3 regions of the Agromyces chromiiresistens genome follow, and region 2 is predicted to be linked to each of the others. Evidence: predicted binding sites of a transcription regulator. Region 2 holds the regulator's gene; each other region holds the start of a gene.

Region 1 (5,146 bases), on a different contig from region 2:
ACGGTTCCGCATGGCGTCGGCGTACGGCACGAGGCATCCGCCCGGGTGAACGGATGCCTCGTGGCCGGCGCTAGTCGTCGAGCAGTTCGGCTTCGACGACCTCGTCGTCGGCGTCGCCGGCGACGGGTGCGCTCTCGCCCCTCGTCACCGTGAGCGACTCGCCGTCGCTCGCGAGCGCGACCACGACCGCGTCGCCGTCGCGCACGCTGCCGTCGAGCAGGGCGCGGGCGAGCCGGTCGTCGATCTCGCGCTGCATGAGCCGGCGCAGCGGACGCGCCCCGTAGAGCGGGTCGTAGCCGCGCTCGGCGAGCCAGGCCCTCGCGTCGGGGGTGACCCCGAGCTCGAGCCGGCGCTCGTGCAGGCGGGCGCCGAGACGGTCGATGTAGAGGTTGACGATCTCTGCGAGGTCCTGCTCGCTGAGCGCCGAGAAGACGACGAGGTCGTCGAGGCGGTTCACGAACTCGGGCTTGAACGCCTGCCGCACCGTCTGCATCACGGCCTGCTCCTTCTCGCTCCAGCTGAGCGCCGGGTCGATGAGGTACTGCGAGCCGAGGTTCGAGGTGAGGATGAGGATCGTGTTGCGGAAGTCGACCGTGCGGCCCTGGCCGTCGGTCAGGCGACCGTCGTCGAGCACCTGCAGCAGCACGTCGAACACCTCGGGGTGCGCCTTCTCGACCTCGTCGAAGAGGATCACCGAGTAGGGACGACGGCGCACGGCCTCGGTGAGCTGCCCGCCTTGGTCGTAGCCGACGTACCCGGGAGGGGCGCCGACGAGGCGCGACACCGAGAACTTCTCGCCGTACTCCGACATGTCGATGCGCACCATGGCGCGCTCGTCGTCGAAGAGGAACTCGGCGAGCGCCTTCGCGAGCTCGGTCTTGCCGACGCCGGTCGGGCCGAGGAACAGGAACGAGCCGGTCGGCCGGTTCGGGTCGTTGATGCCGGCGCGCGAGCGGCGCACCGCGTCGGCGACGGCCGCGACGGCACGCTTCTGGCCGATGAGGCGCTTGCCGAGCTCCTGCTCGAGGTGCAGCAGCTTCTCGGTCTCGCCCTGCATGAGCCGGCCGACGGGAATGCCCGTCCACGCCGAGATCACGGCGGCGATGTCCTCGTCGGTGACCTGCTCGTTGACCATGCGCGGTTCGCCGCCGGCGTTGCCGGACGCATCCGCCTGCTCGGCCGCCTCGAGGTCGCGCTGCAGGTTCTTGATCGTCTCGTACTCGAGCCGCGAGGCCTTCTGGTAGTCGCCGCCGCGCAGTGCGAGGTCGCGCTGGGTGATCGCCTCGTCGAGCTGCTTCTTGAGGTCGCCGACCCGGTTGAGGCCCTGGCGCTCGCGCGCCCACCGTGCCTCGAGCTCGGCGAGCTCGCGCTCGAGCGACACGAGCTGCTCGCGCAGCTTCGCGAGCCGCTCCTTCGAGGCGTCGTCCTTCTCCTTCTTGAGGGCGAGCTCCTCGAGCTTCATGCGATCGACCTGGCGCTTGAGCTGGTCGATCTCGACGGGCGACGAGTCGATCTCCATCTTGAGTCGCGACATGGCCTCGTCGATGAGGTCGATGGCCTTGTCGGGCAGCTGGCGCGCCGTGATGTACCGGTTCGACAGGGATGCCGCGGCGACGAGCGCGGCGTCGGAGATCGTGACCCCGTGGTGGGCCTCGTAGCGGCCCTTGAGCCCGCGCAGGATCGCGATCGTGTCCTCCACGCTCGGCTCGCCGACGTACACCTGCTGGAATCGGCGCTCGAGCGCGGCGTCCTTCTCGATGTACTCGCGGTACTCGTCGAGCGTGGTCGCGCCGATGAGGTGCAGCTCGCCGCGGGCGAGCATGGGCTTCAGCATGTTGGAGGCCGCGACGGACCCCTCGCCGCCGCCCGCGCCCATGAGCAGGTGCAGCTCGTCGACGAAGGTGATGATGCCGCCCTCGGCCTCGTTGATCTCCTTGAGCACGGCCTTCAGCCGCTCCTCGAACTGGCCGCGGTACATCGCGCCCGCGACGAGCGCGGAGATGTCGAGCGAGACGAGCTGCTTGTCCTTCAGCGACTCGGCGACGTCGCCCGCGACGATGCGCTGGGCGAGACCCTCGACGACGGCCGTCTTGCCGACGCCGGGCTCGCCGATGAGCACGGGGTTGTTCTTGGTACGACGGGTCAGCACCTGGCTCACGCGCCGGATCTCGGCGTCACGGCCGATCACCGGGTCGAGCTTGCCGGCCTTCGCGAGGTCGGTGAGGTTGACGCCGAACTGTTCGAGCGCCGACTTCTGCTCCTCCTGCGAGTTCGGCGCGCCCTGCATGTTTGCCACTCGATGGTCCCTTCGTTCAAAACTTGAGTCTACTGAACTCAACTTTGCGAAGGGGGTCGGTATTCCGGAATCGCGCGGAATCTCCCCCGCGCTTCACGCTAGACCGGATGCCTCGGGGTGGCTAGCCCGAGGGGCGGCCGTCGCGCGGCGCACCGCCGTGCGGGCGCTCAGTCGGCGCTCGCCCGCGGCTCCGGCTTGCGGCCGTCGCGATCGGTCCTGAGGTGCGGCAGGTCGGCGGCGCGCATCGGCTTCGACGCCGCGAGCTCCTCGACCCGACGCGAGCGGCGGGCGAGCGGCGACTCCGACGCCGTCTCGAGGATCAACCGCTCGGACGCCCGGTAGATCGAGACCGAGAGCTCTGCGTCGCGGTCGGCGACGGCCTCGAGGGGCACGAGCACCGCGGCCTCCCACGTCTCCTCCTCGACGACGCGGTGCCCGCGGAACGCGTCGTCGGGATCGGTGCGGTCCGGGATCCCGATGCTCAGCCCGGGGTCGACGACGGCCTGCAGGGCGACGACGGCCTTGCCCGCCCTCACCTCGATGAACGCGGTGCCGCGCACCGTGCCCTGCTCGGGCGGCGCGACATCGACGACGGTGCTGTCGAGCACGCGGATCTCGCCCCGCTCCACCTCCAGTCGCAGTCGAACGCTCCTCGCCTCCGGGCTCGGTTCGATTCGCGCTGCCACCTGCGGCCCCCAATCCCTGCGCCGCGTCTTCTCACCGTACAGCGCGAGGGATGCCTCGACGCCGGGCTTCGGGCGTCCGGTCCGCTCCTTGAAGGCGGCCGACAGCAGCCGGCCGTCCTTGAGCCGCCCTCGGCGGGCGGCGTTGCGCCGCGCGCCGCCGGGTTCCTCATCGAGCCGCTTGCGCGGTCGCTCGCTGGTCTCGTCCATGATCTCGCCCCTCCTCGTGCCCGGCTCACCAGTTGCGGCCGAAGCGGTAGTCGTGCACCCACCGGTGGTAGATGCAGTCCATGGCCAGCGGCGCCGTGCCGCTGAAGGTCGACGTCCAGTCGGCGTTGTGGGCCAGGATGCGGTCCGGCCCCTTCCTCGTGAACGGTCCGATCACGATCGATTTCGAGAGCGCCGTCGTCACCCGGATCCGGTGGCGCTCGGGCACGCGATCGAACCGATCGACGGAACCGAGTCGCCACTCGCCGACGCGGTCCTCACGGAAGTCCGCCGACAGGTTCGACCCGCTGGAGATCATGCGGCCCGCGTATTCGTGCGACCAGTCGTCCATGTTCCAGGCGAACAGGTCGACCTTGCCGTCGCCCGTGAGGTCGGCGGGGAGGAAGCGGTCGTGACTGCGCATGCCGCCCCAGCCGGGGACGTCGCCGTCGAACATCCGCACGAACGCGAAGTCGCTGCCCGTCGAACGGAACATGCCGAGGTAGGGGTTCGCCCAGTCCGAGCCGTTGAAGACGTAGAGGTCGTCCTTGCCGTCGCCGTTGAAGTCGCCGACGAAGAACCGGTCGTGCTCGGCGAAACCGCCCCACCCGGGCAGGTCGTCCTCCCACATCCGGATGCACCGGAACAGGCCGCGCTGCATGCGGAACAGGCCGAGGTACTCGCTCGACCAGTCGCGCGAGTTCCAGATCAGCAGGTCGTCCCGGCTCGTGCCGCCGACGTTCGCCACCATGATCTCGTCGTGGTCGGCGAGGCCGCCCCAACCGGGGATGTCCCCGTCGTACCGGTGCGACTGCGAGAACCCCGAGCCCGTCGAGATGAGCGTGGCCACGTACGGCATCGACCAGTCGTCGAAGTTGGAGACGAGCAGGTCATCGCGTCCGTCGCCGTCGAAGTCGCCGACGAGGAACGCGTCGTGCCGCGCGAACCCGCCCCACCCGGGGATGTCGCCGTCGTAGCGCGCGAGCACGCGCATGCGCCCGTCGGCGTCGACCTTGATCAGCGCGAGGTAGGGGAACACCCAGTCGGTCGAGTTGTAGACGACGAGCTCGTCCCGCCCGTCGCCGTCGAAGTCGCCGGCCAAGTAGCGGTCGCCCGGCCTGATCTCCCAAGAGCCGGGCACGATCGCGGCGGTCGTGCGCTTGTGCGCCCAGCGTGTGCCGTTGGCGCGGTACACGGTCAGGGCCCGGTCCTCCACGCCGATGAACTCCGAACCGAGGCTCGACGTGAACCGCCCCGGCACCGCTCGCGTGAAGCTGTGCTTCGCCGGGCCGTGGTAGGTGTCCTTCAACTCGGTGTAGCAGACCGGGCAGAAGTCGGGCGTGTTGCTGTTCATCCGGCAGTCGATCACGGGGCGGAAGATGGCGGTCTCGAACGTCGCGCCGCCCTCGAAGAGCCCGGCGTCCGACGCGTCGTCCCACCCGGCGGGCTTGGTGCCCGCGGTCCAGCCCGCTGCCGCGCCCGTGCCGGTCGGCACCGGCGTCGTGCCCGCCACGAACTGCTTCCACTTCAGGCGGGAGCGCCTCGTCTCGATCGTGACGTTGACCCGAGCGGGCTCGCCCGATCCGTACGCCCCCTTGCCGGTCGCACTGTACTCGTCCTCGAGGTCGCCGAAGCCGTGTCCCATCTCATGCGCGATCGTGTCCCAGCCCTCCTGGGTCGTGACCTTGAGCACTGAGCCGGTGCGCAGGCCGCCCGGCAGCGTCGAGTTGACGATGATGAGGGTGAAGGCGGCGCCAGGAGCCCACTTCGCGACGGCGTCGTCGATGCGCTTCTTCGTGTTCGCGCCGTTCTCGAACCAGTTGTGCCACCACTCGCCGTTCGAGATGATGCCGAGCGCGGTGTCGAAGATGCTCTCGGTGGAGGTGTCGTCGGCCAGGTTCGACGGGGTGCCGTTGAGGTTCCAGGTGCGCGTGCTCGCGCCCGAGTGCACCGATTCGAG
Region 2 (5,146 bases):
ATCGACCGCGGTCGGGGCATCCGGCATCGCCGCACCCAGCTCGCCGAGCAGGAACCGCGTGCCGATGTCGACGCCGGCACCCGCGAACACGCCGCCGTGCGCGACGACCTCGAGGCCGAGATCGCCGTGCCGCTCGTGCCGGGGCCATCCGGGTTCGGCCCCCGTGCGGGCACCCGACGCGACGAGCACGCGCGACTTCTGCCGCGCGTGCGAGACGTCGACGCGCTCGAAGTGCCGGAGCAGCACGTCGTTCATCGCGAGCGACATGTGCTTGATGCGGCCGCCCGCCACGAACACGACCCCGGATGCCGCGTGGCCGGCCACGAGCGCGGCGACCTCGTCGAGCCGGTCGAGCGGGCGGGGCAGCCGTGCGAGCACGAGGCGCGCGCCGGCGACGAGCCCGGGCGCGAGGGGCAGCGAGTCGACCGCGCCGACGAGCCCGAGTCGTCCGGCGTTCTCGGAGAGCGCGCGTTCGCCCGTGATGAGGTCCTGGTGCGCGCGGACGGGATGCGCGGCGTCGGCGCCGATCGCATCGGCCGCGCCGAGGGCGAGCGCTCCGTACGCGTCGTCGATGACGGCGACCGCGTCGGGCTCGCTCTCCGCGAGACGACCGGCAGCCTCGTCGAGGATGAGTCGATCGGCCGCGTCGACGGCTTCGAGCCCCGGCCCCTCGATATCGGGATGTCGGCGGAGCGCGCCGAAGTCGAGAGGCATGAGCCAAGGCTACGCGGCGAACGTCTCGAGGCGCTCGTGAGCTCGCCCGCCCGCCGGCGAGGTGGAAGCTGGGTGCGGTACCCGGCTCGGTTTGCTACCCTCGGGTCCGCATGCGGCGAGAACGGCACGGGGGCGCGACTCGCGGCGGGCGATTCGTCCGCCGCTTCGCCGGCGTACTCGGAACGGCCGCCGTGTTCGGCCTGCTCGCGACCGTGTCGCTCGCCCCGCAGGTGAACCCCGCGACGATCGAGGCGGCCGCCGCCGCGAGCGACGCCGCCGACTCCTTCCGCGCGGCCGCCCAGTCGGTGCGGGTCGACGGCGAGGCATCCGCCACCGCCGTCTCGACCGAGTCGTACGTCGCGTCGACGGGTCCCGAGACGCTCATCGCGGGCGGCACCAACCTCGACTGGGCGAAGCTCGTGATCGTCGACGGCGGCTGGCCGCTCACCGACGAGAACGTGACGTTCATGATGCGGTGGATGCGCCAGGAGAACGGCGCCGACAACTGGTGGAACCGCAACAACCCGCTCAACAACGGCATGGGCTCGGGCGGCGGCTCCGGACTCGGCAGCTACGCGACGCTCGTCGACGCGGCGTACTACGCGGCCGCGAACATCGGCTCGGGGCGGTACCCCGAGGTCGAGGCCGCGCTCGAGCGCGGCGACTCGGCCGACGCGACGGCGCAGGCGATCTGGGCCTCGCCGTGGGCGTCGAGCCACTACGGCTACGGCACCCACTGGAGCTCCCGCCCGTATGAGGTCGTCGAGGCGCCCGCCTCGGCCTGGGGTCGCTGACCCGCACTCGAACGGGGGGTGGAGGGGCCCGCCCGACCGGAGTACGTTCGGACGCGGATCCGCCCACCCGAGGCTTTCCGTGCGCGCCGGAGCGTGCGCAAAGGGCGGATGCGCAGTTCGATCAAGGTCGGAGTACCCGATGCGCCGTTCAATCCCACTCACCGCTGCCGCCGCCGTCGCCGTCGCGATCGGCGCGACGACCGCCGTCGCCGCGCCGGCGACCGCCGCGCCGAAGGCGCCGAGCTCGGGCCCGCCCACGGTGCTGGCCGAGCACCTCGTCGGCCCGCTGACGTTCGACCTGTCGGCCGACGGCGTCATCACCGTGGGCCAGTCGTTCCTCGGCGAGGTCACCCGCATCGCCGGCGGAAGCAGCGAGACCCTCTCGCAGGGCCCCGACTCGACCGGCGTCTCGGTGCTCGGCCCCACCGTCACCTGGAGCGAACGCGCCGGAGACGAGCAGACGATCGAGGGGTCGTGGCTGAAGTCGAGCGGCCCCGCCGGCGACACGTCGATCGACCTGCTCGCGTGGGAGCAGGCCAACAACCCCGACGGCGACAGCTGGTACGGATTCGAGGAGATCTCCGACGAGTGCGCCGCGACGCTGCCGCCGTTCGTGAACCCGCGCTACCAGGGGCTGGTCGACACCCACGCGTACGGCACGCTGGCGCTGCCCGGCGTGACCTACGTCGCCGACTCGGGCATGAACGCGGTGCTGAAGGTCGTCGGCGACGAGGTCTCGACGGTCGCCGTGCTGCCCCCGCAGCCGCTCGTGGTCACCGACGAGATGCGCGTGGTCGGCGAGGTCGAGGGGCAGCCGATCGTGCTCGACGAGTGCGTCGTCGGCCTGACCTACGACGCCGAGCCCGTGCCGACCGACGTCGAGATGGGCACCGACGGGATGCTCTACGTGTCGACCCTTCCCGGGGCGCCCGGGCTCGGATTCCCCTACGGCTCGGTCTACCGCGTCGACCCGGTGAGCGGGGACTCCGCGCTGGTCGCCACCGGCTTCGCCGGAGCGACCGGACTCGCGGTGGCGCCGAACGGCACGGTCTACGTCAGCCAGATGTTCGGCGGCAAGGTGTCGGCGATCACGCGCGACGGATCGGTCTCGACGTTCGCCGAGGTCGACAGCCCGGCCGGCGTCGAATGGCAGAGCGGCAAGGTGGTCGTCTCGGCCGGCGTCTTCGGCGACGGGCGGATCGTCTCGTACCCCGTCCGGGGCCGCTGAGGCCTCATCGGCACGAACCCGCGTCGTCCGGCATTCGCCCGAATGCCGGACGACGCGCTGACGTTCAGCGTTCGAGCGGGCGCCAGACGACGACGGCGTTCTCACGGCGCGCGCGCGTGCCGGCCTTGAGGGTGATCACCTCTCCGGCCGAGCCGGCCGCGAAGATGCGCCGGCCCGGGCGGTTGAGCATCTCGTCGGCCAGTGCCGCCTCGAGCTCGCGCACGCGGGCCCGCAGCGACTGCACCTCGTCTTCGAGCCCGAGCACCCTGCGGATGCCTTCGAGGCTCACGCCCTCGCTCGACAGCTGCGCGATCTCGCGCAGCTGGGTGACATCGCGCATCGAGTAGCGGCGCGACTTGCCCGCTGTGCGCGTCGGCGAGACGAGGCCCAGCCGGTCGTACTGCCGCAGCGTCTGCGGGTGCATGCCCGCGAGCTCGGCTGCGACCGAGATGACGAAGAGCGGGCTCGTCTCGTTCATGTCAGCCCCGGGCCTTCGCGAGCAGTTCGTCGCGCGGGTTCTCGTCGGGCAGCGCCGCGGCGAGTGCCTCGACGGCCGCCTGCGCGTCCTTCGAGAGGTGCGACGGCACCGCGATCTGCACGACCGCGAGCAGGTCGCCCGTGCCCTTCTTGGTCTCCACGCCGCGCCCCTTCACGCGCAGCACGCGGCCGCTCGGCGTGCCGGGCGCGACCTTGAGCTTCACGGGGTCGCCGCCGAGGGTCGGCACCTGGATGGTCGCGCCGAGCGCGGCCTCGGTGAAGGTCACCGGCACGGTGACCCGCAGGTTGAGCCCGTCGCGCTCGAAGACGGGGTGCTTGCGCACGTTGACGGTGAGGATGAGGTCGCCCGTCTCGCCGCCGTCGGGCGAGGGGTGGCCCTTGCCGCGCAGCCGGATCTTCTGGCCGTCCGAGACGCCCGCCGGGATGCGCACCGTGATCGGCTTGCCGTCGGCCGTCTGCAGGGTGACCTGGTCGCCCTTGGTGGCGGTGATGAAGTCGAGCGTCGTCGTCGCCGAGACGTCCCGGCCCTTGGTCGGGCCGCCGAACCCGCGGTATCCGCCGGTCGACTGGCCGAACCGGCCGCCCCCGAACAGGCCGCTGAGCAGGTCGTCGTACTCGGCGCCGCCGCCCTGCTGGAACGTGTAGCGCTGCCCGCCGCCCTGGCCGAACATGCCGCCGAAGACGTCGTCGAAGCCGCCCTGGCCGCCGGCGCCCGGCGCGGTGAACCGCGCGCCCGTGCCCATCGCCCGGATCGCGTCGTACTCCTTGCGCTGCTCGGGGTCGGAGAGCACCGCGTTCGCCTCGCTGATCTCCTTGAACTTCGCCTCGGCCGCAGCGTCGCCCGGGTTCTGGTCGGGGTGGTACTTGCGCGCGAGCTTGCGGTAGACCTTCTTGATCTCCGCGTCGCTCGCGTCCTTGGAGACGCCGAGCACCTGGTAGAAGTCCTTGTCGAACCAGTCCTGACTGGCCATCGGCACCTCCTCTCTCTGAGTCTGTCTGAAATGGGTCCGGTGGTCGAGTAGCGCGTATCGAGACCTGATGCGCGGGTCTCGAGACGCTTCGCTACTCGACCACCGGGGAGTGGGTGCGGCGGGGCTAGGCCGCCGGCGTCTTGACGACGACCTTCGCGGCGCGCAGCTGCACGCCGCCCAGCGTGTACCCGGTCTCGACGACATCGGCGACCGTGTCGACCTCGACCTCGTCACTGGGCTGCTGGAAGATCGCCTCGTGGCGCTGCGGGTCGAACGGCTCGCCGACCTCGCCGAACGCGGCGAGCCCGAGCTTCTCGACGGCGCCGCGCAGCTTCGCGGCGATCGTCGCGAAGGGCGAGTCCGCCTCGAGGTCGCCGTGCTTCTCGGCGCGGTCGAGGTCGTCGAGCACCGGCAGCAGCACCGCGACGGCCGCACCGACTGCGCGCTCGCGCTCGATCTCGCGGTTCGCCTCGGTGCGCTTGCGGTAGTTCGCGTACTCGGCGGTCACCCGCTTGAGGTCGGCGAGGTGCTCGTCGCTCGGCTCCTGCACCTCGGCGTTCGCCGCGTTCAGGATGTCGTCGACGGTGAGCTCGGTCTCGTCCTCGATGAGGTCGGATGCCTCGGGGGCGCCCTCCTCGGGCGCCCCGTCGGCGGCCGGCTGCCGAACCTCACCGGTTTCGGGGTCGATGCGCCGCTTGTCGCGGATCACCGGCTCCTCGTGGTTCTGGTTCTGCTCGTCGGTCATGACTACTTCTTCTCCTCGTCGTCGTCCACGACCTCGGCGTCGACCACGTCTTCATCGGACGCGGCATCGCCCGCCTGGCCCGTGGCCGAGGCGTCCTCGCCGGAGGCGGAGGCATCCGCCGCCTGCGACTGGGCGTAGATGGCCTCGCCCAGCTTGGTCTGCGACTGCGAGAGCTTCTCGAACGCGGTCTTCACCG
Region 3 (5,146 bases), on a different contig from region 2:
AGCTCTCGAGAGTCGTGTTGGCGATCACCGGACTCAACCGCAAAAAATGGTACGACTTCGGGGCGGAAGAACCGGCCGACCTCCGCCGGGTCTCCATGGATTGGGCTAGGCGCGATCGTATTGTCCAGCTCGGCGACGGACACGCGAGTGTAGTCTCGGCCCACGACGAATGAGATGTCGCGGCGATCGGCTTCCCGGACCGGTGTAAGACCGGCAGCTTCGATTTGCTCGTCGAGATCAACTCCCGCCGATAACGTCATCCATTGACGGGTGAGCAGCTCAAAGAAGTCGACATAGATTGCTCTGCTTGGGGGACTGCCGCCCCACTCCATTGTGGCGGGCCCCGAACCACCCTTGTTGATCGTGTCGGCGAGAGAGCGCAGGAGTCGCGTCTTCCCTCCGGAGTTCACACCTGCCAAAACAAAGAGACCGCCACGCAGGTCGACGGCGCTGGCATGGAAGCCTAAGTCGTCGGTTGATTCGACGCGGACAAACCGGGTTGTGCCGTCCCAATCGTCCAGGACTCGGCGCCAGCTATGCGCAACTTGGGAGAGTTTCACCGGAGGTCACTCCATTGCGGCCACGCGGAAACAAGCGAGAGGAGCCCGTCTTCGAACGACTCGCTTCCCTGAAAGGGAAGCGCGGCAACGTTCTGACGTAGCTCGCGCACGATAGGGGGGAGACTTTGGTCAGCATTGAAGTACGCGACAGCAAGCCATGCCACCGCGTCTCGCGCCTGAACAGATAGGACGTCAGCCACCCGAAGACTTGAACGGTCGAGATAGAGCGCCGCAATCGGCGCAAAGTACGCAGGATCGGTGACCTGTCGAACCGCTCGGTGTTGCGATGACCGACCATACGAAAGCCTGGCGAGTTCTAGTTCTTCCATTGCACCTGTCAGTTTCACTCGGCCTTGCACGTCGCTGAGCTTCGCCCGGGCAGCCACGATGAGCCAGGTCAGAAGTGTGGCCTTGTTGAGTCGGATGCGGTTGTCTGCCGAGCGGGCGGCGTATGTGAACGTTTCGAGGGCGATCCGCGCCAGCTCCTCAGTCCTGACCGAAAAGCCAGCGGGTTCACGATAGAAGTCCTCCATGTCTCGAACCGTGAGTGGGATCGCGATCGATTGCCGCTCGAGGTAGGCGCACAATCGAGCAATGACATCGTCGTAGGCGAGCCGACCGTCCGAGAATCCGAGCAGATCCTTGCCCCAACCTGCTCGTTCCGCGGATGCCACGAGGTCGCGTACCTGCTCCCGGGCTCGCCCCGCGAGGGCGTTGCGTTTCTCGGCTTGCGTGAGTCCGGTAGGCAGGTTCAATCGAAAGAAGAGCTCATAGGGTTCATCGGCTGCGTAGTCGAAGAGCCGGTAGGAACTAACGCGTGAGGACAGAACCCTGCGTTGAACACTCACAGGAAGCGACTTGAAGCGGTGGCCCGCATACGTCGACACAGCCTCGTCGAATGGCGGGAACTCTTGAACCGCGAATCCTCCGTCGATGAAGTCGAAGAGGGATTGCAGTCGCTGCTGACCGTCTAGGACGGACAGTCTCTCGTCGCTCTGGACGATGAGATGTACGGGCGGGATGCGCCAGCCTCGGAGGATGGTATCGACGAGGCGCGCCTTCTTCTCACGCGACCAAACGAGTCCACGTTGAAAGGCTGGCTGCAGGTCGAGCGACCCGTCTACGTACCGGGCGTAGAGGCTCTGCAGGTCGGGTTCCCAGGCTTCAAGCTTCATGACCCTCGTTCTCTCTGGGTGTGTTAGGCCAAGCTAGTGGATCGCTCAGTCGTTCTTGCGGATATCGGAAGAGGGTCTGTCACTGCGCCGTCGAGAATTCCGCGGGAATAGTCGAACGCGGCCTGCGTTGAACTTGAGCGAACCACACTCAACTTCAACCAGGAGGCCAGGTGCCCAACGACTTCAACGAGGCAGGCGCGAGCTCGTTCGACGAGTTCCTCGCCCGATACCTCGCGGGTGAGCAGGCGCGACAGGCGCGGTCGATCGACCTCAGCCGGTTCCTTACCGCGCGCACCCAATCGATTCTTCAGCAGGCCGGGCGCTTCGCCCTCGAGCGCGGACAGACCGAGCTCGACGCCCTGCACATCCTTCGCGTGATCGTCGAGGACGAGAGCGTGCAGCAGGCGATCCGACGCATCGGGGCGAGCCCCGAGCGCATCATCACGGCGACCGAGGCGCGTCTGCCCGCGGCATCCGAGACGGCTGACATCAACGCGGCCACCATCACCCCGAGCGCATCCCGCTCGCTGTTCCACAGCTACCAGGTGGCGCGATCGTCGGGGGCGACGTACATCGACCCCGAGCACCTCTTCTTCGCGCTCGTGCTGGGGCAGGATGCGCCTGCGGGGCAGGTGCTGGCTCGGGCCGGGGTGACGGCTGAGGCGCTGACGCAGGGGATGCGGGAGCACGACGGCACGGAGGCTGGTTTCGATACGCGTCCTCCTTCGTCGGGCGCTACTCAACCTGCGGAAGAGAGCACCACGCCGATGCTCGACAAGTTCGGCATGGACCTCACCGAGCGCGCCGCGAACGGCGAGCTCGACCCGGTGATCGGGCGTGCCGACGAGATCGAGCAGACCATCGAGATCCTGTCGCGCCGCACGAAGAACAACCCCGTGCTCGTCGGTGAGGCGGGCGTCGGCAAGACGGCGATCGTCGAGGGCCTCGCCCGCGCGATCGTCGAGGAGAACGTGCCCGAGGCCCTGCTCGGCAAGCGCGTCATCGCGCTCGACCTGCCCGGCATGCTCGCCGGCACCCGCTACCGCGGCGACTTCGAAGAGCGCCTCACGAAGACGATGGAGGAGATCGCCGCCAACACGGGCGAGCTCATCGTCTTCATCGACGAGGTGCACACGGTCGTCGGCGCCGGTGGTGCGGGCGACGGTGGCATGGACGCGGGCAACATCCTCAAGCCGCGCCTCGCGCGAGGCGAGCTGCACCTCGTGGGCGCGACCACGCTCAACGAGTACCGCAAGATCGAGAAGGACCCGGCGCTCGAGCGCCGCTTCCAGCCGGTGCGGGTCGGCGAGCCGTCGATCGAAGACGCCGTGCTCATCCTGCAGGGCCTGAAGCCCGCATACGAGGGGCACCACGGCGTCGAGTACACGGATGCCGCGATCCGCGCCGCCGTCGAACTCAGCGACCGCTACCTCAGCGACCGCGTGCTGCCCGACAAGGCGATCGACCTCATCGACCAGGCCGGCGCGCGCCTGCGGCTGCGACTCGGCGTGAAGGTGGACGTGTCTGCGCTGCAGTCGCGACTCGGCGAACTCGAGGCGGAGAAGAACGCCGCCGTGCGCACCGAGCACTACGAGGAGGCGTCGCGCCTGCGCGACGAGATCTCGAAGGTGCAGGCGAAGCTCGACGAGGTCACCGAGCAGGGTCGCGCCGCGGCATCCGATGCCACCGTCATCGACGAGGCCGAGATCGCTGCCGTGATCTCGCGGGCCACCGGCATCCCGGTGAACCGCCTCACCGAGACCGAGCGCGAGCGCCTCGCCGACCTCGAGGGCGAGCTGCACCAGCGCGTCATCGGGCAGCACGACGCGGTCGCCGCGGTCGCCAAGGCCGTGCGCCGCAACCGCACCGGCATGGGCGACTCGCGTCGGCCGGTCGGGTCGTTCCTGTTCCTCGGGCCGACGGGCGTCGGCAAGACCGAGCTCGCGAAGGCCCTCGCCGACCGCCTGTTCGACGACGAGACCGCCGTGATCCGCTTCGACATGTCGGAGTTCGGCGAGCGGCACACCGTGTCGCGACTCGTCGGCGCCCCTCCCGGATACGTCGGCTACGACGAGGCCGGCCAGCTCACCGAGCGCGTGCGGCGCAACCCGTACTCGATCGTGCTGTTCGACGAGATCGAGAAGGCGCACCCCGACGTGTTCAACCTGCTGCTGCAGGTGCTCGACGACGGACGCCTCACCGACGGCCAGGGCCGCACGGTCGACTTCCGCAACACGGTCGTCGTGATGACCTCGAACCTCGGTTCGGAGTTCCTCGCGTCGCGGTCGGGTGCGCTCGGCTTCGTCGCCGGCGCGGATGCCTCGGGCTTCAGCTCGGCCGACGACGTGCGCCAGCGCGTCATGGGCAAGGTGCGCGAGGCCATGCGCCCCGAGTTCCTGAACCGCATCGACGAGATCGTGCTGTTCCAGAAGCTCGACCAGCCGCAGCTCGCGCAGATCGTGAAGCTGATGCTGGGTGCGACCGCGCGTCGCCTCGCGTCGCGCGAGGTCGGCTTCGAGGTCACGGATGCCGCGGTCGCGCTGCTCGCCGAACGGGGCTACGAGCCCGAGTACGGTGCGCGGCCCCTGCGCCGGGTCATCCAGCGCGAGGTCGACGACCGCATCAGCGACCTGTTCGTCTCCGGCGCCCTCGGCGACGGGGGAGCGGTGCACGTCGACGCCCGCGACGGCGAGTTCGTCGTGACCGCCGCCGGCCTCGTGCCGATGGCGGCGTAATGCCTACCGCTGGTTGAGTAGCGCCCGACGAAGTCGGACGCGTATCGAAACCCGGTGACCCGATCTGCAGATCCGAACGCCCGGCCCCTCGTTCCCCGAGGGCCGGGCGTTCGTCACCATTCGGCGCCGGCCGCCCGCGCCGCGAACGCTGCCGCCGCCGCGCGATTCGTCGGCGCATGGGGCGAACGATACGTCGCCCGATCGACGTCGTACTCGATCTCGAAGGCCGATCCGAGTTCGCGACCCAACCGACGCGCGAGCTCCCGCAGCGCGAGCTCCGCCTGGCGGCGAAGATCGGGCGATCGCCACTCGTAGTCCTCATCGCGGCCGGTCTCGTGGAGGCTGCCCCAAGCACGGAGGTCGGCGACCAGAGCGCTGCTCAGTCGGCTCTCGTCGTAGTCGACGGGATCGGGGAACCACACGACCGATTCCGCGAAGTCGTAGAAGATTCGCACGACCTCGGTGTCGTAGCGGTACTTGCCGGCCATGATGCGAGCCTACGGGTCACATGGTTTCGGTACGCGTGCTCCTTCGTCGCTCGCTACTCAACCGGCGGGGGCGGTTCGATACGCGTCCGACTTCGTCGGGCGCTGCTCAACCAGCGGGTGGGCGGCGCTCCTCAAGCGGTGGTGGCGGTGAGTTCGGCGAGGCGTGCCATGCCGGGGCGGGCGTGCGC

Evidence for each region. Region 2 encodes HspR, which represses chaperone genes until heat shock. Its sites were predicted from a motif close to AAGTTGAGTCNNNNNGACTCAACTT; they were not measured.
Region 1: PX701_RS00040 (ATP-dependent Clp protease ATP-binding subunit) is a predicted target of HspR. The motif match lies at 2,317-2,341, and genes of this name have one in related genera.
Region 3: PX701_RS11740 (ATP-dependent Clp protease ATP-binding subunit) is a predicted target of HspR. The motif match lies at 1,866-1,890, and genes of this name have one in related genera.

The regions. Positions count from the first base shown of each region.
Region 1 covers NZ_JARFNL010000001.1:5,305-10,450, reverse strand. Annotated here, with positions in the region: gene PX701_RS00040 (ATP-dependent Clp protease ATP-binding subunit) at 71-2,296, opposite strand; gene PX701_RS00035 (hypothetical protein) at 2,464-3,189, opposite strand; gene PX701_RS00030 (M64 family metallopeptidase) at 3,215-5,146, opposite strand, start outside.
Region 2 covers NZ_JARFNL010000008.1:31,775-36,920, forward strand. Annotated here, with positions in the region: gene PX701_RS17870 (class I SAM-dependent methyltransferase) at 1-714, opposite strand, end outside; gene PX701_RS17875 (hypothetical protein) at 825-1,508, shown strand; gene PX701_RS17880 (ScyD/ScyE family protein) at 1,648-2,736, shown strand; gene PX701_RS17885 (heat shock protein transcriptional repressor HspR) at 2,801-3,214, opposite strand; gene PX701_RS17890 (DnaJ C-terminal domain-containing protein) at 3,216-4,205, opposite strand; gene PX701_RS17895 (nucleotide exchange factor GrpE) at 4,330-4,950, opposite strand; gene dnaK (molecular chaperone DnaK) at 4,953-5,146, opposite strand, start outside.
Region 3 covers NZ_JARFNL010000004.1:941,527-946,672, forward strand. Annotated here, with positions in the region: gene PX701_RS11730 (AAA family ATPase) at 1-560, opposite strand, end outside; gene PX701_RS11735 (DUF262 domain-containing protein) at 557-1,735, opposite strand; gene PX701_RS11740 (ATP-dependent Clp protease ATP-binding subunit) at 1,906-4,470, shown strand; gene PX701_RS11745 (hypothetical protein) at 4,584-4,958, opposite strand; gene PX701_RS11750 (hypothetical protein) at 5,090-5,146, opposite strand, start outside.